Aliamphritea hakodatensis: one gene and its partner. The protein of the gene in region 1 interacts with the protein of each later gene in a pairwise test. Links are inferred from orthologs where the notes say so. Each region holds a gene or a part of one and is shown in the gene's direction. Other genes may lie near its edges.

Region 1 (10,745 bases):
TGTCGAATTGCAATCCCAAGTAAAAGGGCTTCACTATGTCAATTAGCCGTATTGCAACACCACTCATCCTGTTGTCAGCATTGTTTTCCGGGCTGGCAAACGCTCTGCCTGAAGACAAATCACAACCCATCCATATTGCCGCAGACAGCGCCAATATGAATGAGCTGACCGGGATTACGGTATACAAGGGTGCCGTCAATGTTCAGCAGGGCACCCTGAAGATCGAGGGCAGCACTGTCGAGTTACAACAAAAAAACGGCGGCGTCACGAACATCAAAGCATTGGGCAGCCCGGCTCACTATGAACAAAAGCCCAATAAGCAGGAACCGCTTACCCATGCGTATGGTAACAAGCTGGATTACGATACCAGCGCTGAAATACTGGTCATTACCGGGAAAGCTAAAGTCACGCAGGGCGGAGATGTCTTCACCGGTGACCGGATTGTGTACAACATGAAAAAAAGTACCATTGAAGCATTCAGCGACGACAAAGCTTCAAATGAACGGGTGATTATGGTTATTCAGCCAAAAGCAGCTCAAAGCAATGATAAGAGCGGCAACAATTAATGAGCAGTCTCAAAGCATTAAATCTGGCTAAAAGCTACAAAGGCAGATCCGTTGTAAAAGATGTCTCCATGCATATCGAGCGTGGACAGATTGTCGGCCTGCTGGGCCCTAACGGCGCAGGCAAAACCACCTGTTTTTATATGATTGTCGGACTGGTAGACGCTGATAAGGGCACGATCTTGCTCGATGATCAGGACCTCACCAAACAGGCCATGCATAACCGTGCCCGCAAAGGCATCGGCTACCTGCCACAGGAAGCGTCCATCTTCCGTAAGCTCAGCGTACGGAATAACATTATGGCGATCCTTGAAACCCGTCCGGAACTGAACAAACAGCAGCGCGAAGAAAAACTGGCCGAACTGCTGGAAGAATTTCATGTAACCCATCTGGCTGACAGTCTGGGGATGGCTTTATCCGGAGGCGAACGCCGCAGGGTTGAAATTGCCCGCGCCCTGGCAACAGAACCCAGCTTCATTCTTCTGGATGAACCCTTCGCAGGCGTGGACCCTATTTCGGTCACCGATATAAAAGCCACCATTAAACACCTGCAAAGCAAAAACATCGGCATCCTGATTACTGACCATAATGTGCGTGAAACATTAGATATTTGTGAACAGGCGTATATAGTCAGTGAAGGATATATTCTTGCCGCTGGCGCACCAGAAGATATACTGAGTAATCAGCAAGTGAAGCAGGCATATCTGGGCGAGCAGTTCCGCCTGTAGTTTTCTCCCTTTCCATTCTCTGACAGGTACAAGCAGTTATATGAAACAGGCGTTACAACTGAAGATTGGCCAGCACCTTACGATGACCCCGCAATTGCAGCAGGCGATTCGGCTGTTACAACTGTCAACGCTTGACCTGCAACAGGAAATCCAGGAAGCCCTCGACTCCAACCCTATGTTAGAAGTGGGTGAAGAAGAAGCAGCCGAAAACACTGAAGCGAAAGTCGAGCATGACGCCGACGCACCAGCCAGGCAGGAAACCACTGAAACAGTCAGTGCTGAACCGGAAGACACCCATGTAGCAGACAGTGACTGGAATGAAGACATTCCGGATGAGCTGTCAACGGACAGCCAGTGGGAAGATACCTTTCAGACGGCCACGCCGGCATCGACCAGCAATAATGACTTCAGCGACAGCAACTTTGAAGCCAATGATACGGCGGTAGAAACCCTGCAGGATCACCTGAACTGGCAGCTGAACCTGACGCCAATGAGCGAGCTGGATCAGTTAATTGCCACCAATATCATTGATGGAATTACCCCGGACGGCTACCTGAGCATTGAACTGGAAGCCATTCACGAGCACTTCACCAGCCAGGACGATTCACGCCTGCAGGAAACCGAACTCGACGAGATTGAAGCGGTGCTGCGCCGGGTGCAGCAATTTGACCCGCCGGGTGTTGCTGCCCGCGACCTGAGTGAATGCCTGTTACTGCAACTGGATCAGTTACCGGCTGACACCCCGTACCTCAAAGAAGCCCGTAAGATCGCCAGCCAGTACCTGCCGATTCTTGGCAGCCATGACTACAAACTGCTGATGCGTAAAACCCGGCTCAAAGAACCACAGTTACAGGCCGTGGTCGCCCTGATTCAGTCGCTGAATCCGAAGCCCGGTGCCACGATCACCACCAGCCATTCTGAATACGTCATACCTGACGTATTTGTCAGCCAGGACAAAGGTATCTGGCAGGTAAAACTCAGCCCTGAAGCCTCTCCCCGGTTACGCATCAATGACAGCTATGCAGACCTGATTAAACGGGCTGACAACAGCCCTGACAACACCTATCTCAAAAGCCATCTGCAGGAAGCGCGCTGGTTCATTAAAAGCATTCTCAGCCGTAATGAAACCCTCCTGAAGGTCACCCGTGAGATCGTCGCCCGCCAGCAGGACTTCCTGGAAGAAGGCGAAGAAGCCATGCGGCCAATGGTGCTGCATGATATTGCCGAAGCTGTCGACATGCATGAATCAACCATATCCCGGGTAACCACCCAAAAGTATATGCATACCCCGAGAGGTATCTTCGAACTTAAATATTTCTTCTCCAGCCACGTCAGCACGGACGGAGGCGGAACCTGTTCCTCCACCGCAATCCGTGCGCTGATAAAGAAACTGGTTGCTGCTGAAAACCCTGCCAAGCCGCTGAGTGATAATAAAATTACCCAGTTGCTGGATGAGCAGGGAATCAAAGTCGCCCGCCGAACCATCGCAAAATATCGTGAGTCTTTGAATATTCCACCTTCAAATGAACGAAAGCGTCTGGTTTAATGAAATTACGGATAACATCCGTAATGCACTAACAAGGAGATTGCCATGCAAATCAATATTTCTGGTCACCACGTCGAACTGACAGAATCACTGAGCAACTATGTGCACAGCAAATTCAGCAAACTGGAACGTCACTTCGACAACATCACCAACGCCCAGGTCACACTGAGCATTGAAAAAACCCGGCAAAAAGCCGAAGGTGATGTTCATGTAGCCGGTGGCCAACTGTTCGCCACACACGAACACGATGACATGTATGCCGCAATTGATGGCCTGATCGACAAGCTCGACCGCCAGGTTATCAAACATAAAGAAAAACTAAAGAATCACAAATAGCAACGTTTCTGAAACCTTATGTTAATCAAAGATCTACTTACCCCCTCAAGAGTGCTCCACGCTCTTGAGGGCGGCAGCAAAAAACGCACCCTGGAACTCATCAGTAAAACCATCGCCCAACAGTCAGACGACCTTGAAGAAGAAGACATCTTTTCAGGCCTGATCGGCCGGGAACGCCTGGGAAGTACCGGTATCGGAGAAGGCGTCGCTATTCCCCATTGCAGACTGGACCACTACAATCAGGTGGTTGGATGCCTCGTTCAGCTGGCCAATCCCATTGATTTTGACGCCATCGACGGCGCGCCTGTTGATCTGTTGTTTGTCTTGCTTGTACCCACTGACGCCTGTGATAAACACCTGCAAACGCTGGGCAACCTGGCAGAACTGTTCAGTCAGACCGAATTTCGTCAACAGCTGCGCAGTGCTTCCTCCGGCGAAGAATTACTGCAGGCAGCGACCCATTACAAGGTGAATAACTGACATGAAACTGGTAGTGATCAGCGGCCGTTCCGGCTCGGGTAAAAGTACCGCTCTGCAGGCGCTGGAAGACATTGGCTTCTACTGCATCGACAATCTGCCTGCCCACCTGTTACCCCAACTGATCACCCGCCCCCCGGAAAAAACCAGTAACGATGCACCGCAAACCCTGCTGGCGGTCAGTATTGACGCCCGTAACCCGCTCAGTAATCTGGAAGAGTTTCCGGCAATTCTGAAAAAACTGCGGGAAAAACAGAACATCAGCTGTGAGCTCTTATATCTGGACAGCAACGAAGAAGTGCTGCTTAAACGTTACAGTGCCACCCGGCGCAAGCACCCGCTTTCTAACGAACAGCGCAGCCTGAAAGACGCTATCGAGTATGAGCGCGAGCTGCTTGGCCCGTTGGCGGAACTGGCAGATCTGCGTCTGGACACCACCCGCCTGTCACTGTATCAGCTGCGCGACAGCATCAAACTGCGCATCATGCAGAAACAGGAACAGGGGCTGTCTATCCAGTTTGAATCTTTCGGTTTCAAATACGGTCTGCCGCTGGATCTGGACTTTACCTACGACGTCCGCTGCCTGCCGAACCCATACTGGCTGCCCCCCCTGCGCGAGTATACCGGCCTGCAACAACCGGTTATCGATTTCCTCAGCCAGGAAACAGAAGTCAGTGAAATGCTGGCGGACATCACCGGTTATCTGGAAAAATGGCTGCCGGTATTCGAAAAAAATAACCGCAGCTATGTCACAATCGGCATCGGCTGTACCGGCGGCCACCACCGCTCAGTGTTTATCGCCGAGCAGTTAGCTAGCCATTTCAGACGAACTATGGATAATGTTCATGTCAGGCACAGGGAACTTCCCTGAAGCGGCAAACAGCTTTGCCCCCACCCTGACACTGTAAACAACGGAGGCGTATCAGGACTTATGCAGGAACAACAGTTAACCATCATCAACAAACTCGGCCTGCACGCCCGGGCCGCCGCTAAGCTGATTAACCTCACCAGCAAGTTCAGCTGTGATATTCAGCTGGCAAAAGATGGCCGTCAGGTTGATGGCAAAAGCATTATGTCGGTCATGATGCTGGCAGCCAGCAAAGGCACCGAACTGACGATCAGTACCGACGGTGAAGATGAACAGGAAGCACTGAACGCAATCGTTGAGCTGATAAATAACCGTTTTGACGAAGCAGAATAAGCCTGCCACACCCGCTCCTGCCGCAATCATCCCTTATCCCTTGAAAAACAATCCGCTATAATAGCCTTTCACCGGTGATAAGCCGGTTATGCCTGCCCGTCACTTTTTCCGGAATTGCTGAGGCCCTGAATGATCGAAACCACTGAAAGAACAGATCTAGATAAACTCTCAGAAGCTGTGGAAAGTGGTGAGTTCAAACAGATTCGTTATACCCTCAACAATACCCTGCGCCCCTCTGAGGTCGCTCACCTGCTGGAAAAATCGCCACCGAAAGAACGGCGCCTGCTCTGGAGTCTGATTCACCAGGAACTGGAAGCCGATGTACTGCAGGATCTGGGGGATGATGTACGGACCGAAATCCTCAGCCAGATGGACGCGCAGGAAGTTCTGGCCATCACCGAAGCCCTTGAAACCGATGACATGGCCGACGTCATCCAGCAACTGCCGGAAACCCTGACCCGGGAAATTCTGCGCTCAATGGGCAGCCAGAACCGGGAACGTCTGGAAGCGGTATTGTCTTACCCGGAAGATACCGCCGGCGGCCTGATGAACACAGACACCATCACGGTGCGCCCGGATATCAGCGTGGAAACAGCGTTACGCTTCCTGCGCCGGCACGACGAGCTGCCGGATATGACCGACAGCCTGTTCGTGGTTAACCGGAAAGATGAATACATCGGCAACCTGCCGCTGACCCGGATGCTGGTCAGCGACCCGAGCATCACTGTCCGGGAAATCATGTCCACCGACGCGGAACCCATTGAAGCAGAAATGCCGGATGACAAGGTCGCACAACTGTTCGAACAGGAAGATCTGGTATCCGCACCTGTGGTAGACGAAAATAACAAGCTGCTGGGCCGTATCACCATCGATGACGTGGTCGACGTCATCCGTGAAGACGCCGACCACTCGCTGATGAGTATGGCGGGTCTGGACGACGACGAAGATACTTTCGCCCCGGTTATGAAAACCACCCGCCGCAGAGCGGTATGGCTGGGGGTTAACCTGATTACGGCCTTCATTGCCTCAGCGGTCATTGGCATATTTGAAGACACCATCGATAAGGTGGTTGCCCTGGCGGTACTGATGCCCATTGTCGCCAGTATGGGCGGCATTGCCGGCAGCCAGGCATTAACGCTGGTGATCCGGGGTCAGGCTCTGGGCCACGTTGAACGGTCTAACGCCGGCTGGTTGCTGAACCGTGAACTGGTGGTCGGCACTGCCAACGGTATCCTCTGGGCCATTGTGGTTGCAGTGATTGCGGTACTCTGGTTTCAGGACACCACCATCGGCCTTATTATCGGCTGTGCCATTGTCATCAACCTGATAGCTGCTGCGCTGGCCGGCACGCTGTTACCGATTATTCTTAAAGCCTGGGGAATCGACCCGGCACTGGCCGGCAGCGTATTACTGACAACCATCACCGATGTAGTAGGCTTCTTTGCCTTTCTCGGTCTGGCAACCTTCTTCTATAGTTAGTGGCATACCCGCTAACCCCCTTAAGTTAAGTGGACATTATGAGTAACCAATATTTCCCGGACGCCGACGAACAGTTTAACGATGATGAAGAATGGGTTTCAAAAACCCAGCGTAAGCGCGAAATGGAAGCCTTACAGGATCTGGGCGCCAAAATCACCGCGCTGAACAAAGAGCAGGCTGAACAGGTACCAATGAGTGAGGAGCTGCGTGCTGCCATCGTTGAAGCAGGCCGCCTTCAGCCCCGTTCAGAGGCGATTCGCCGCCACCTGCAATACATCGGCCGGTTGATGCGCAGCGAAGACACAGAAGCCATTGAAGCCGCCCTGGACCGCTTTGAAGCGGGCAAACAGGCACATGCACAGATGTTCCATAAACTGGAACGCTGGCGTGACCGCCTGATTGAGGGTGACAATGCTGACCTGCAGGCCTATCTGAATGAAGATGACGGTGCCGATATTCAGCACCTGCGCCAGTTGCTGCGCAATGCTAAAAAAGAGCTGTCTCAGAATAAACCGCCGGTTGCCGCCCGGAAGCTGTTTAAGTACCTCCGGGAACGGGCTGAGTCCCGCTTCCAGCTTTAAATCTTTCCGGCTAAGGACGCGGGTCAGTTTTCAACCACACCCTGCGTCCGGTCTTTTCCGGAAGTAATCAGTTCGAACTGCGGATCGCCCCAGTCGCCCTGCATCCGGTAGCGCACCGCGGCCACCTTTTCTTTAATTTCATCGCCGAACAGTTTATCGATGATAAACGCTGCGCCGGCAATCTGAGGCGCGCCTAACAGAGCAGCCGCAATCGGCAGGTTATCGGTCACCGGCAAGGTGACCTGCATTTCCGTATTGAGCGTTTCCGTCACCAGATCGATATCACCGGTGAGCTGAACATCGGCCGAAGGGCCATCCAGTGTCAGAGGCTCCACACTCGACGCGATACCGTTTTCAATCCGGTAGCGGCCTTTAAGTACATCGAAACTGACGCCCTTGGCAAACAGATCCTTGAAATCCAGCCGCAACCGCCGGCCAAGGGTATTCAGGTTCAGAATGCCAAAAATACGCAAAAAGTTACTGGAAGTTCCGCTTTCAATCAGTCGCCCTTCTTCCGCAACAAAGTCTGCGCCCCCTCTGACACGTCCCAGACTGAACTGCCAGGGCGCACCGGACCAGAACATTTTGGTATCCGCACGAAACTCTCTGGTTTCCAGCACCTTTTGATAGCCTGCAGTCATCAGACTTTGTCCGACATTATCGCCCCGTAAGCTCAGGCGCAGTTCTGACTGCGAAGGCGTACCGGAAGACCAGCGTATATCACCTTTAATATTCAACTGATCCATACGCCCGTACAGGTCACTGAATACGCTGTCGCCATCCTGGGTTCGCAGACTAAAGCCCCACTCTCCCCAGCGCTTACCGTGGTACACCAACTGACCAACTTTTACATTCGCAGCCGGCAACTGACCAGGCCTGATGGCTGAATCCACAAACGGCGCTTCTGCTGCATTATCACCGGCATCTTCAGGCAACAGGGCATCAAGGTCGATATAGGCCAGATCCAGCAAATATGGACGGTTATCACTAATCGTGAGCGACCCCTGCACTGCGGAACTGTGAAGGCTGATCCGGCGCTGCTCACCAAGGTCCTGCAATTCTAAGCGGACATCTTTAAGCCGGGTGGTTCCAAAAGACACTTCAGACAGCGTCATATCAATTTCTGCAATTGCCTCAAGCGCCGCCGGCGATGCCGATGCCGTACCGCCCGGGGCCGGCGAAGTCTCATTCACCAGACCGTTAGCCGATAAAAACTGCTGTAATTCGTCGATATTTAAACGGTCAAGGTAACCAGACAGACTGTACCCCGGTTGCGCAGGTAAAGAGGTTTTCTGCGTGCCAAAATCAAACTTAGCACGTTCAATGTCCTCCCCTCTCAACACCATCGCCGCCGCCAGCCGCTGACCTAAGTTAAACGTCAGCGTCGGCGTAGCCGCAAAATTCATAGAGAATCGCGAAGGCAATCTTTCACCTTTTGGCTTATTAAGCGGTGCAAAAAAACTCAGTTCAGTGTCCTTCAGATCACTCTCAATCTGCAACTTAGAACAACTGGCCGTTGCACAGATATCCAGCGTAGCGGTATACGCCTGCCTGCCCTGCATACCGCTGAGCACGGTTTCTCCGGTCCATTGCTGAATTTTCTTCAGCTCGACCCGGGAGTTTAACGTCGTCGAAGTAACGGTGCCCTGCCGGGTATTCCGGCTGAGAATGGTAGCGCTAAACGGCTCTCCGAATATCTGCCCTTTCAGTGACGGTGATGACAGGCCCTTGCGCTGATTATAATTCAAGCGCCCGACCAGCCCGGACAAACTTAACTGACGCGCGTCTGAGCTGAGCTGCCCTGCAGATAAATCCACAGCCACATCCACATCAGGTACCGCTTCAGGATCGTCCAGCGGTAAATTCAGGTTCACGGCAGTCTTTGCCTGCCCGGTTACCCGCCATTGCTGCAACTCTTCAACCGGTTCAGAAAAGATATTGCTGCCCAGCAGCACATCCTGAATATTACCAGCATCCCCCTGAGCCCATCCCAATACCCGTAATGTTTCGGTTCCCGGTGGTAAATATACCCACGCCTGCTCCAGAGCACTGCCCTTTAACTGACCGCCGGTGGCATAAATTTCCAGCCCTTCTTCACGCATCAGCATGGTGGCATCCGTGCCAGTAACGGCAGGCCAGTTCGGATCATAGTCAATGGTGCCGCCCTTCACATCCAGGAACAGCTGAACAACCTGCGGTTCATCACTGAAAGCCGAACGGGTATTGGTATGAAGCAACAGACTTCCTTCAGTCACCTGCCCCTGCTTCACGGCAGCAGTTACCCAGTTATTCAGTTCGTCAGAAAGTTCTTTATGGGGAATCAGGGTCGGCGCTAACCGGCCATCGGCATCTTTAATGCCAATCAGCAATGTCAGCTCGCTGCGAATCTCAGGATCAAGCGGCAGATAAAGGCTCCAGCGGCCACTGGCGTTTATCCCTTCTTTGCGGAGGCGCACAAGGTCACTGCTGAGCGTCAGCACCTGCTCCTTCAGGTGGAAAAAGGTTGTGCCGCGGGCATAGTCAAAACGCCAGCCAGCATTAAACTCTTCCGGAAAGAACAGACCAAGATCATCGCTGGCCAGATCAATCCGGCCATTCAGCTCATCATCCTGATACGCCAGCTCAAGACGGCCATCCACACCCTGCATCGCCGGTGCACCTTCATAGCCGTTAAATCCAACCCGGTCCAGATCGGCAACAGCGGCAAAATCCAGAGGGCTGAAAGCAGGTAATCCGACAGCGGCCAGATCAACGCCTCCCTCCGGGTCAGCGTCAGACAGAACAGGCCAGTCCACCTGAATATTCCGAACATTCCCCTGCAAAGCCAGCAAAGCGATTTCATCACGCACTGCCTGCGGAATAAAAGACTGCTGTAACAGCCAGGCCTCCAGACGACCAAGATTCTGCTCAGGCATGGTAAAACGCAGGCTGTCATGACGCTGCTGCAGCACCGCCTCGTTAATTCTTAACCGGGCCGAGTCCAGCACACCTTCCAGATGACTGGCCCGCAAACGCTTCAGGCCGGCCTCTTCAGAAAACACCAGATCCGCAGTAAAGTCTTCCAGATGAACAGGCTGAGGCTGTTCAAGTAGCAACGATCTGATATCCATCCGGGTACGCAAGCGGCTGATCGCGCCATTGCTCCAGCGCCCCCAAAGGCTGATACCGGCATCAAGCTGCTCAACATCCACCTCATTCAGCCCACCAACGCCCGGCAGCAACCGCCTGACGGTATCAAGCAGGCCAGTGGATAACGCATTGGCCTGCACATAAAAATCCACTGCCGGTGTCTGCTTAAGGCCATTGCTTTCCAGAACCAGCCGCAGGGTATTCGCAGGTTCACCGGCAACCGCCAGTTCCAGCCCCACTGACAGCTGATGCTGTTCTGAGGTATTTTCTAACTGCGCAGACTGCAGCTGTACAGCCACCGCGTCCCCCTGGGACGGCTGCAGTAAAATCTGGCTGTCTGATACATAAATACGCGGCTGATTCAGCAACAGAGTGAGCCATTGCGGCACTTCCGTTTGCAAACCGGAACCAGGAGCAACAGGCACCTCAGCACCAAGGTCTGCCGGCAGAATGACACGGGTCTGAACACCGCGCACATCTATACGCTGAAAAAGAGGTTCACCCCGTAACAGGCTGGCAACAAAATTGAAGCTCAGATCCAGACTTTGCACCTGAACATCCAGATTTTCATCCGGTAAACGGGCCTGCAGATCACTGACATACAGTCGCGGATAGCGTCCGTCCCAGTCAGCACTGATCTGCTGCATGCTGATCTCAGCATTCAGCTGCCGGCTCAGATAACTGCTGATATCTTCACGATAATCG
Region 2 (11,049 bases), 1.3 Mb from region 1 along the record:
TGCGGATCAACCAGCAACGCTGCACCCGGGACCAGTACCTCGACTGGCTGGACGAAGCCGAAATAGACGCGTTTCCGGGCGCCCATTCCATGCAGGCAATCCAGCTGGATGAAGCCTGCGATGTGGATCTGCTGCCCGGATTCGATGAAGGTTTTGCCAGCGTTCAGGATGAAGCTGCTCAACTGAGTGCTGAACTGCTGGATCTTAAGGCCGGTCAACGGGTACTGGACACCTGCGCCGCACCGGGCGGTAAACTCTGCCATATCGTGGAGCAGGAACCGGACCTGAGCGCAGCAGTAGCGGTTGAGCTGGAAGCCAAACGTGCCAGCCGCATTGAAGAAAACCTGCAGCGCCTTCAACTGGATGCCGAAGTGGTCGTCGCCGACGCAGCCTCTCAGGATTGGTGGGACGGCCAGCTGTTCGACCGCATCCTGATTGATGCCCCCTGTTCTGCCAGCGGAGTGATTCGCCGCCACCCGGACATTAAAGGCCTGCGCCGCAATGAAGATCTGAAGCCACTGGCCGATATCCAGCTTGCCATCCTTCAAAATGGCTGGCAGATGTTACAGCCCGGCGGCAAGCTTGTTTACGCCACCTGTTCCGTCTTCCCACAGGAAAACGAACGGGTGGTAGAGCGCTTTCTGAAACAGCAGGAAGACGCTGTACACCATGACATAGAAGCCAGTTGGGGCCAGGCACGTCCGTTTGGACGGCAGTTGTTTCCGCAACCGGACGGACACGACGGTTTCTATTACGCATTACTGAGCAAAACAGAAAGCCCCGTTAACGGCGGCGAGTGATAAGTCAGCATAAAGGTAGCAGTGAGTAATGAAGATCATCATTCTCGGAGCAGGGCAGGTAGGCGGAACCTTAGCGGAAAACCTGGCCAACGAAGCCAACGACATCACCATTGTTGATACGGATATCGTCCGTTTGCGCGAATTACAGGACCGGATTGATATCCGTACAACGGAAGGTAAAGCATCACACCCCGGCGTTCTGGAACAGGCCGGCGCCCAGGATGCGGACATGCTGATTGCCGTGACGAACAGCGATGAAGTCAACATGATCGCCTGTCAGTTTGCCCATACCCTGTTTAACACCCCCACCAAGATCGCCCGGGTACGGGAACACGATTACCTGCGCCATAACCGCGAAGTATTCTGCAATAAGTCGATTCCCATTGATGTACTGATCAGCCCTGAACAGCTGGTAACCAAACACATCAAACGCCTCATTGAGCATCCCGGTGCACTGCAGGTACTGGATTTTGCTGACGGCAAGGCACAGCTGGTAGCCGTTAAAGCCTATTACGGCGGCCCACTGGTTGGCCATGAAATATCTTTTCTGCGCACCCATATGCCATCCGTCGACACCCGGGTAGCCGCCATCTTCCGCCAGGGTAGCCCGATCATTCCGAAAGGAGATACTGTCATCGAAGCGGATGATGAAGTGTTCTTCATCGCGGCTACCAAAGACATTCTCTCAGTGATGAGCGAATTACGGCGTCTGGACCGGCCGTACAAGCGCATCATTATCGCCGGCGGCGGCAACATTGGAGCCCGGCTGGCCAGCAGTATCGAAGATCAGTTTCAGGTAAAGATCATCGAACGGGACCTGAAACGCTGTCACGATCTGGCCAAGCGGCTCGATAACACCATTGTGCTGAATGGCAGCGCCTCCGACAAAGATCTCCTGTTGGAAGAAAATATTGAAGACACCGACGTATTCTGCGCCCTGACCAACGACGACGAAGCCAACATCATGGCCTCCATGCTGGCAAAACGTTTAGGCGTCCGTACTGTAATGACCCTGATCAACAACCCGGCATACGTAGACCTGGTGCAGGGCGGGGTGATCGACATCGCCATATCGCCACAGCAAACCACCATCGGCAGCTTGCTGACCCACGTGCGCCGTGGTGACGTCGCCGCCGTGCATTCACTGCGCCGCGGTGCAGCAGAAGCACTGGAAGCCGTTGCTCACGGCGACAAACGCAACTCCAAGGTTGTCGGTAAAGCAATCGAAGATATCGATCTGCCGGCCGGCACCACCATAGGTGCCATTGTCCGTAAAGATCAGGTACTGATTGCCCACGATGACGTGGTGGTTGAAAACGATGATCACGTCATTCTGTTCCTGATCGACAAACGTAAAATCCGCGAAGTCGAACGCCTCTTCCAGGTTGGCCTGGGCTTCTTCTGATAACCGGACGGCACTGACCTATGCACTATAAAGTGATACTCCGTATACTTGGCATCCTGCTGATGATCTTCAGCTTCACCATGTTGCCACCGGTCCTGATCGACACCCTCTATGAAGGTCAGTCCAGCAAAGCCTTTCTGACCGGCTTTCTGATCACACTGCTGACCGGCTTTATCATCTGGCTGCCGGTCTACAAGGTCAGACAGGACCTTCGCACCCGCGACGGATTCCTGATCACCGTTCTGTTCTGGTCGGTACTTGGCCTGTTCGGTTCGATCCCGTTTATCCTCTCAGAAGAACTCACCCTGAGCTTTGTGGATGCGGTATTCGAATCACTTTCCGGCCTGACAACTACCGGGGCCACTGTCATTACCGGCATCGACGCACTGCCCAAAGCCATCCTCTTCTACCGGCAGCAGCTACAGTGGCTCGGTGGCATGGGGATTATCGTACTGGCGGTGGCTATCCTGCCGATGCTGGGCATCGGGGGCATGCAGCTGTACCGTGCAGAAACGCCAGGCCCGGTAAAAGACAGTAAACTGACCCCGCGAATTACCGAAACCGCCAAGGCACTCTGGTACATTTATCTGTCTCTGACCATTGCCTGCGCACTGGGTTACTGGCTGGCGGGAATGACCCTTTTCGATGCGGTGAGCCACAGTTTTTCCACCGTGGCTATCGGCGGTTTCTCAACCCATGACGCCAGTATCGGCTACTTTGACAGCCCGCTGATCGAAGCCATCTGCATCTTCTTTATGATCATTTCTGCCGTCAACTTCGGTCTGCATTTCTTCGCCTGGCGGCAGCGCTCCCTGAGCCATTACTGGCAGGACCCGGAATTCAAATTTTACCTCTGCATACTGGCCTGCATCAGCCTGCTGGCATCGCTGGTACTGGTATTCACCGACACCTATGCGCCGCTGGAATCTGTCCGTAAAGCGATCTTTGAAGTAGTGTCCATTGCCACCACCACAGGATTCGCCACCGCCGATTTCGCCCAGTGGCCGGTCATGCTGCCATTCCTGCTGTTCGTCGCGGCGTTCTCCGGTGGCTGTGCCGGCTCTACCGGTGGCGGCATGAAGGTTATCCGCATCCTGCTGATCCTCAAGCAGGGCTCCCGGGAAATCACCCGTCTGATTCACCCCAACGCCGTCATTCCGGTCAAACTCGGCAAGACCCCCATCTCTGACCGCGTTCTGGAGGCCGTGTGGGGCTTTTTCTCGGTATACCTTATCGTATTCGTGATTATGCTGATAATCCTCTTAGGCACCGGCCTGGACCAGATTACCGCATGGTCTGCAGTAGGGGCGACACTGAATAACCTGGGGCCGGGTCTAGGTCAGGTATCGGTACACTATGGCGATCTGAACACCCCCGCCAAATGGGTACTGTGCTTTGCCATGCTGCTGGGACGACTCGAAGTATTTACCTTGCTGGTACTCTTTACACCGGCGTTCTGGAAACGCTGAACAGCCAATAAAAAAAGGAGCCATATGGCTCCTTTTTTAATGCCCCGGCAGGGCAGTTATTTATAAAACGCGGCATCACCTTCAGGACGACGGCTAAACCGGCGGTACTCCCACTGATACTGTTCCGGCACCTGGCGCACACAATATTCAACTTCCTGATTCATCGCTGCGGTTGCTTCATCCAGATCCTTGCTGTTGATATCACCTTCAGCATGGTGGAAGAATAATTCGAAACCGCCATCCACACGCTTAGCATAACCGGACACAACCACAGCACCGGTTTGTGCCGCCAGCTGAGGTAACAGCTTCATCGTAAATGCCTGAACCCCCATAAAGGGTGCAAAAATACCACCGGACTTATCCGGCTCCTGATCGGGCAAGATACCCAGAATCTCATTTTTACGCAGGCACTTAACGGCCATCCGGACACCCTTAACATTGGCCGGTGCCAGCTGTGAGCCAATCCGCTCACGCTTTTTACGGATCAGATCATCCATCATCTTAATCTTTGGCGGCTTATACATAGCGGTCAGCTTATAGTATTTACTCAGCCACAGGTTCAGCACTTCCCAGTTACCGATATGCGGCGCAATCAGAATAACACCACGGTTTTCTGCCAGCGCATCATCCAGAACTTCTTTACCCTGTACCGCCGTCACTTTTCCCAGCACCCGTTCCGGCTGCCAAATCCACGACATACCCATCTCACCCATCGAGCAGCCAGTCTCTTCCAGGCTTGCGCTGATCAGCGCTTCCTGACCGGCTGAATCCAGCTCAGGAAAGCAGGCAGCAATATTTTTTCGGGTATTTCTGGCCGGTTTGCCAGTACCCTGATTCATACGCCGGCCGATAAAACTACCCAGGCTTCTCGCCATGGAGAGGGGCAGTAGCGACAGCAAAAAAAGCAACCCGACAGCTAAAGGACCTTTCAATTGTTTCACGTGAAACCTTTTGTCATAGAGATGAAAATTCGCAGCCATTATAATGGTTGACGGATAAGGTGAGAAATAAGAAATCCAACTTAGAACAAGACCGGAGCATAATAATGCAATACAGCGTATACCTGTCAGGTGAAATCCACACTGACTGGCGTGAAAAAATTAAAACCGCTATCAAAGAACTGAACCTGCCAGTAACAGTGATGACTCCAAATACAGATCATGGTTCCAGCGATGACTGTGGCGTTGAGATCCTGGGAGCAGAAGAGAACAACTTCTGGAAGGATCACAAAGCAGCAAAAATAAACAGCATGCGCCACATGACAGCCATTCAGCGCGCCGATATTGTCATCGTTCGCTTTGGTGATAAGTACCGTCAGTGGAACGCTGCATTTGATGCAGGTATGGCAGCAGCACTGGGCAAATCTCTGATCGTTGAACATGCAGAAGAGCTGACACATCCACTGAAAGAAATCGATGCGGCTGCACATGCCACAGCAAAGAACACTGAAGAAGTCATCGAAATCCTGAAATATCTTACTCTGGATTACTGATACACATCTTCCTGCAGGGTGGCTGCAACGGCCACCTTGTTCACTAACGGAAACCTGATACCGCTATCATAAACAGCACAGGTAAAAATCTGAAAATTCTTATCTGCCGACGACACATTGCCCCCCATCAGCCCGGCAAATTCATGTATAATCCTGCTCTATTTTTTTACTGTTAACCGACTATGGTGATCTCCGTGACAGACAAAGCGAGTTCAGATGCCAGCACTTTTCAGGGATTAATCCTGGCGCTGCAAGAATACTGGTCAGATAAAGGTTGTGTTGTAGTACAGCCGCTGGATATGGAAGTAGGGGCAGGCACGTTCCACCCGGCAACATTCCTGCGTTCAATCGGCCCGGAAAACTGGAACTCTGCTTACGTACAGCCAAGCCGTCGTCCGACCGATGGCCGTTACGGTGATAACCCCAACCGCCTGCAACACTACTACCAGTTTCAGGTCGTCATGAAACCGTCTCCGGACAACCTTCAGGAACTGTACCTGGGCTCTCTGGAACGCATCGGCATCGACACCCTGGTTCATGACGTTCGCTTTGTAGAGGACAACTGGGAGTCACCAACACTCGGCGCCTGGGGTCTTGGCTGGGAAGTATGGCTGAACGGCATGGAAGTCTCTCAGTTCACTTACTTCCAACAGGCCGGTGGCATTGAATGCTACCCGGTCACCGGCGAGATCACCTACGGCCTGGAACGTCTGGCAATGTACGTTCAGGACGTAGAAAGTGTTTATGACCTGATCTGGACATACAACCCGGACGGCAGCCCGGTCACCTACGGCGACGTCTTCCACCAGAATGAAGTAGAGCAGTCTACCTACAACTTTGAACACGCCGATGTACCTATGCTGTTCAAAAACTTCGATCACTACGAGAGCGAGTGCCGCAAGCTGCTGGAACTTGAAACCCCGTTACCGCTGCCAGCGTACGAACAGGTTCTGAAAGCGTCTCATACATTCAACCTGCTGGACGCCCGCCACGCAATCTCTGTAACCGAGCGTCAGCGTTACATTCTGCGGGTTCGCACCCTGGCCCGTGAAGTGGCACACGCCTATTACGATGCCCGTAAAGCACTGGGCTTCCCGATGGCCTCCGAAGCCATCCGTAACGAAGTACTCGCCGCCAGCGAAGAGGAGAGCAAGTAATGGCCACTCAGGATTTCTTAATTGAACTGGGAACAGAAGAGTTACCACCGGCAGCCTTACTGTCACTCTCTAACGCGCTGAAACAGGAAATCTGCAACGGCATCCAGGAACAGTTTGGTAAGCAAACCGCCTTTAACGACGACGATGTGAAAGCGTACGCAGCACCACGCCGTCTGGCCGTTCAGATCAGCAACCTGCAAACGGAAGTGCCAAGCAGCAGCTTCTTCATGCAGGGCCCGCCGGCCCGCATCGCTTATGATGAAGAGGGTAATCCGTCAAAAGCACTGCAGGGCTTTGCCAAAAAATGCGGCGCAACTGTCGAGCAACTGGAAGAGGTTGACGGCAAGATGGGCTTCCGTCAGGAAACACCGGCCAAGCCTCTGGTCAGCGAACTGTCTGCCATTGCTGAAAACGCTATTCAGAAACTGCCTATCCCTAAGCGTATGCGCTGGGGTGCATCACGGACTGAGTTTGTCCGCCCAACTAAGTGGCTGGTAATGCTGCTGGGGGATCAGGTCATTGAAGGTGAGGTTTTTGGCCTGCAGGCTGGCCGCTCCACGATGGGCCACCGCTTCCACCACAATGAAGCCATCGAACTGAACAGCGCTAACGAATATCTGGAAAACCTGGAAAGCGTCGGTAAAGTCATCGCTGACTTTGAAGAGCGCCGCGAAAAAATCCGTGCCCAGGTTCTGGCAGAAGGCGAGAAAATCAACGCCGTTATACAGATTGATGACGACTTGCTGGACGAAGTAACTGCCCTGAATGAATGGCCAGTTGCACTGACCGGTCGCTTTGACGAACGCTTCCTTGAAGTACCTTCACAGGCAGTAATCAGCTCAATGAAAGAGCATCAGAAGTACTTCCACGTCACGGATACAGAAGGGCAGTTGCTGCCGTACTTCGTCACCATCGCCAACATCGAATCCAAGGATCCGGCCAAAGTGATCGAAGGTAACGAGAAAGTTATCCGCCCACGCCTGGCCGATGCTGCATTCTTCTTCGAAACCGACAAAAAGCAAACGCTTGAGTCACGCATCGAAAAACTGAACAGCATTATTTTCCAGAAAGATCTCGGCACCTTGCATGACAAGGCCGTGCGTGTAGCAGCCCTGGCTAAACACATCGCCGCTACGCTGGACCAGGATCAGGCTAAAGCAGAACGCGCTGCCATGCTGGCAAAGACCGACCTGATGACCGACATGGTCTTCGAATTCACCGACCTGCAAGGCCTGATGGGTTACCACTACGCCCTGAATGACGGCGAAGATGAAGCAGTCGCCAAAGCGCAGAACGAACAATACATGCCACGTTTTGCCGGTGATAAACTGCCACAAACAGAGCCCGGCATTGCTGTCGCACTGGCGGATCGCCTTGACACCCTGACCGGCCTGTTCGGGATTAACCAGCCGCCAACCGGTTCCAAAGACCCGTTCGCACTTCGCCGCGCTTCCCTTGGCGTACTGCGGATTATCGTTGAGCGTGAACTGAACCTGGACCTGCGTGACCTGATCAGCGTTGCTGTCAGCAATCACAAAGACCTGCCGGCAGCAGACGGCCTGGAAGAGAAAGTCCTCAACTTCATGCTGGAACGCTTCCGCGCCAAGTATGACGACGAAAACATCGCTGCCGAAGTATTCCTGTCGGTACTGGCCGTTAAGCCAACCAAACCACTGGAATTCGATCAGCGCGTTAAGGCCGTAAACCACTTCCAGACACTGGAAGAAGCAGCCGCACTGGCGGCTGCCAACAAGCGCGTATCCAACATCCTCAGCAAGCAGGGTGTTACAGATACCCAGCCTGTTAAACTGGAGCTGCTGCAGGAAGACGCAGAAAAAGCACTGGCAACCGCCGTTTCTGATAAGCAACTGGCACTGGCGCCACTGTTTGCTGAAGGCGACTTTAAGGCAGTACTGGAACAACTGGCCGACCTGCGCAGTGCGGTTGATACCTTCTTCGACGATGTCATGGTTATGGCTGACGACGAAGCGGTACGCAACAACCGCCTTGCACTGCTGGGCCAGCTGCGCAACCTGTTCCTTGGCGTTGCAGACATCTCTTTGCTAGGCTGATCAGGCCCACTTAAAATACCAAGCCAGTTGCTCATACCAACTGGCTTTTTTATTGCCCAGATTCAGGACTCACATGAAACTCGTTATCCTCGACCGTGACGGCGTGATTAATTTCGACTCCGACAACTACATTAAAACCGTTGATGAATGGCAGCCGATACCTGGCAGCATTGAAGCCATCGCCACTCTGAGTAAAGCTGGCTTTGATATCTGTGTAGCCACCAACCAGTCCGGCCTTGCAAGAGGCTACTTCACGCCTGAAACCCTGACAGCCATGCACGACAAAATGACCTCACTGGTCACCGAAGCGGGTGGCAGCATAACCCATATAGAACACTGCCCACACGGCCCTGACGATGGCTGCAACTGCCGCAAGCCATTACCGGGCATGATTGAGAACATCCTCAGTAAATACCCTCAAATCCGCGCTCAGAGCGTTTACGTGGTAGGGGACTCATTACGGGATTTGCAGGCAGGCGTCGCTGCAGGCTGCAAAGCACTTCTGGTCAAAACGGGCAAAGGTGAGCGCACACTGGAAAAAGGCGGCTTACCGGACCGCACTGCTGTCTGTGAGAACCTCAACAGCGCCGTAGACATCATCACCGGCTAAACCGGTGTTTCACGTGAAACCTAAAAGGAATTAAACATGACAGCGATAAAGTTCGACAAAGAACAGAAGGAAGTCATTCTGAGCAAGCTAAAAAAATACTGTGAAGATGAGCTGGACCTGGAACTGGGGCAATTCGAAGCAGAGTTTTTTCTGGACTTTATTTCTGACAATATTGGCAACCACTACTACAACAAAGCACTGGAAGATGCTCAGCAAATCGTTACCCAAAGGACGATGGATATTACCGATGCAATCGATGAAATGAGCAGAATAACCTGAGAGCCAACCCAGTGTTAGTGCATACTAACGGCAAAATTAAACCGTTCTCAGATAAAAATTAATCTATATGCTTTACAGCAAGTTATAGGTTAGTGAGTAATTACATTATAGAAAACCAAACTGATCAGCAATCAGTTTTGCAGACATCCCAAGGGTCATGGTAACAATCAGAGGCCTGATCCAGCCGGTACCTTTATTCACCACGACACGGGCCCCCAGGAAGCCGCCAATTATCTGTCCGCAGGCCATCAGCAGCCCCACCATCCAGACCACCTGGCCGCCCACGGCAAAGAAGATCAGCGAGGCGATATTTGAGGTGAAATTGAGAATTTTAGTATTAGCGGTAGCTTTGGGAAGGCTGTAACCGGCCAACGCCACAAAAGCGATGACGAAAAAAGACCCGGTGCCCGGACCAAAAAAACCGTCATAAAAGCCCACAATAGTTGTACAGCTCAGGGCGAAAGCGAGGGGACCCAGGCGGCGGTCGGTATCGCCATCCTGTACTTTCTTCGAAAACATGAAGTAGAGTGCCATTAACACCAGCAGGCCGGGCATAATAAGCGCCAGCACTGACGCATCAATCTGCTGCACCAGCAGCGTACCGGCCATCGCGCCTACAAATGTCATCAGGATCATCAGCCGCATTTGCCGGAGGTTCACCAGCCGTTTACGGATAAAGTACACCGAGGCAGCAAGTGTTCCGAAGCTTCCCTGCAGTTTGTTTGTCCCCAGCGCCATCAGCGGAGGCATCCCGGTCGAAAGCAATACGGGCAGGGCAATCAGACCGCCACCACCGGCAATACTGTCCACAAAACCTGCCACCAGTCCGGTAGCAAACAGTAACAACAGCAACAGCGCATCAAATTCCATCTGATCTTCCTCGGCAGCCAGTCTTACACAGGGAGAGTAAGTCTATCTGTCTGTACGGCGATTGCACGGAAAAAATGATCTGCATCAAACGGTAAGAGACTAAGCAGGTAAAGATGACAAGCGTATTAAAACTCTCCTCTGCAATGCCCCGTATTATTCATCATTAAAAATCAGACAATTAGGCTAAAAAGGCGACTTATTGGCCTAATACAGCCCGTATACCCATAAACAGGCCTAAAGGTTCACATAAGATAATCTGAAATGAATACATTTATTCATCTGTGGCGTGAAAAAGTGTCGTTTGTTTAAGCACCGGGAGAGGCCTATGATGCCTGCAACTGAAAAGCTCAAGTGATCCGGGCAAACAGTACCTTTAACAGCCTATTTTGAGTGATACCAAGATGATTAACTTCGATAACTTCATGAAAGACAGCTTCCCACTGGTTGGCGAAACTGAAAAAGACTACTTCCTGCGCATTTCTGCTGAATACAAAGACCTGCAAAAGAAGGAAGACCGTCAACTGCGTAAGCAAAAGGTAATCAACCGTCTGAGCAGCGCCGCTAAGCTGTTTAACGTTGACCTTAACCCGAACGTTGCGCGCCCAAAGACTCAGTTCTTCAAGAACATTCACTGAGTACTGAGCAACACAGAATTTGCAGCCCCCGATCCCCTCAGGGCTGCATCCCCTAAAAAGCCCTGCTGCCGATACCTGTTGCACCACAGGATATAAGGCAACGGGGCTTTTGTTTTTCAGGCAAACAGTCTGGCCGCCAGCAAATGCTCAATCAGGCAACGGGTACGCAACGGCATCTGTCGGCGGGACGGATACACCAGCGAAAACTGCAAAGCCTCACCCTGAAGCGCCGGCATTAACCTGACCAAACGCCCGGCCGC

Evidence for each region.
Region 2: the proteins of ptsN (region 1) and trkA interact in binary tests that used the Escherichia coli proteins (3 or more experiments, as listed by UniProt). The link is inferred for Aliamphritea hakodatensis from one-to-one orthologs.

What each region holds. Positions count from the first base shown.
Region 1 is NZ_AP025281.1:1,297,370-1,308,114, reverse strand. The notes cover bases 2,240-4,922. They hold ptsN (PTS IIA-like nitrogen regulatory protein PtsN), read left to right. Parts: upstream 2,240-3,191; coding sequence 3,192-3,653; downstream 3,654-4,922. Other genes in these bases: PCI15_RS05925 (HPr family phosphocarrier protein), read left to right, coding at 4,582-4,851; rapZ (RNase adapter RapZ), read left to right, coding at 3,655-4,521; hpf (ribosome hibernation-promoting factor, HPF/YfiA family), read left to right, coding at 2,883-3,173; PCI15_RS05945 (RNA polymerase factor sigma-54), read left to right, coding at 2,240-2,837. Also shown: LPS export ABC transporter periplasmic protein LptC, read left to right, coding at 1-46; lipopolysaccharide transport periplasmic protein LptA, read left to right, coding at 36-566; lptB (LPS export ABC transporter ATP-binding protein), read left to right, coding at 566-1,291; more of PCI15_RS05945, read left to right, coding at 1,332-2,239; mgtE (magnesium transporter), read left to right, coding at 4,981-6,330; ribosome biogenesis factor YjgA, read left to right, coding at 6,369-6,911; PCI15_RS05910 (YhdP family protein), read right to left, coding at 6,935-10,745. UniProt on the Escherichia coli protein: Seems to have a role in regulating nitrogen assimilation.
Region 2 is NZ_AP025281.1:39,285-50,333, reverse strand. The notes cover bases 30-3,016. They hold trkA (Trk system potassium transporter TrkA), read left to right. Parts: upstream 30-828; coding sequence 829-2,205; downstream 2,206-3,016. Other genes in these bases: PCI15_RS00220 (TrkH family potassium uptake protein), read left to right, coding at 2,226-3,016; rsmB (16S rRNA (cytosine(967)-C(5))-methyltransferase RsmB), read left to right, coding at 30-800. In the rest of the region: more of rsmB, read left to right, coding at 1-29; more of PCI15_RS00220, read left to right, coding at 3,017-3,674; PCI15_RS00215 (lysophospholipid acyltransferase family protein), read right to left, coding at 3,731-4,654; PCI15_RS00210 (YtoQ family protein), read left to right, coding at 4,720-5,166; glyQ (glycine--tRNA ligase subunit alpha), read left to right, coding at 5,349-6,323; glyS (glycine--tRNA ligase subunit beta), read left to right, coding at 6,323-8,395; gmhB (D-glycero-beta-D-manno-heptose 1,7-bisphosphate 7-phosphatase), read left to right, coding at 8,469-9,005; PCI15_RS00190 (DUF2164 domain-containing protein), read left to right, coding at 9,042-9,284; PCI15_RS00185 (TSUP family transporter), read right to left, coding at 9,390-10,154; PCI15_RS00180 (hypothetical protein), read left to right, coding at 10,556-10,789; PCI15_RS00175 (LysR family transcriptional regulator), read right to left, coding at 10,906-11,049. UniProt on the Escherichia coli protein: Part of the constitutive potassium transport systems TrkG and TrkH. May regulate the transport activity of TrkG and TrkH systems. Binds to NAD(+) and NADH.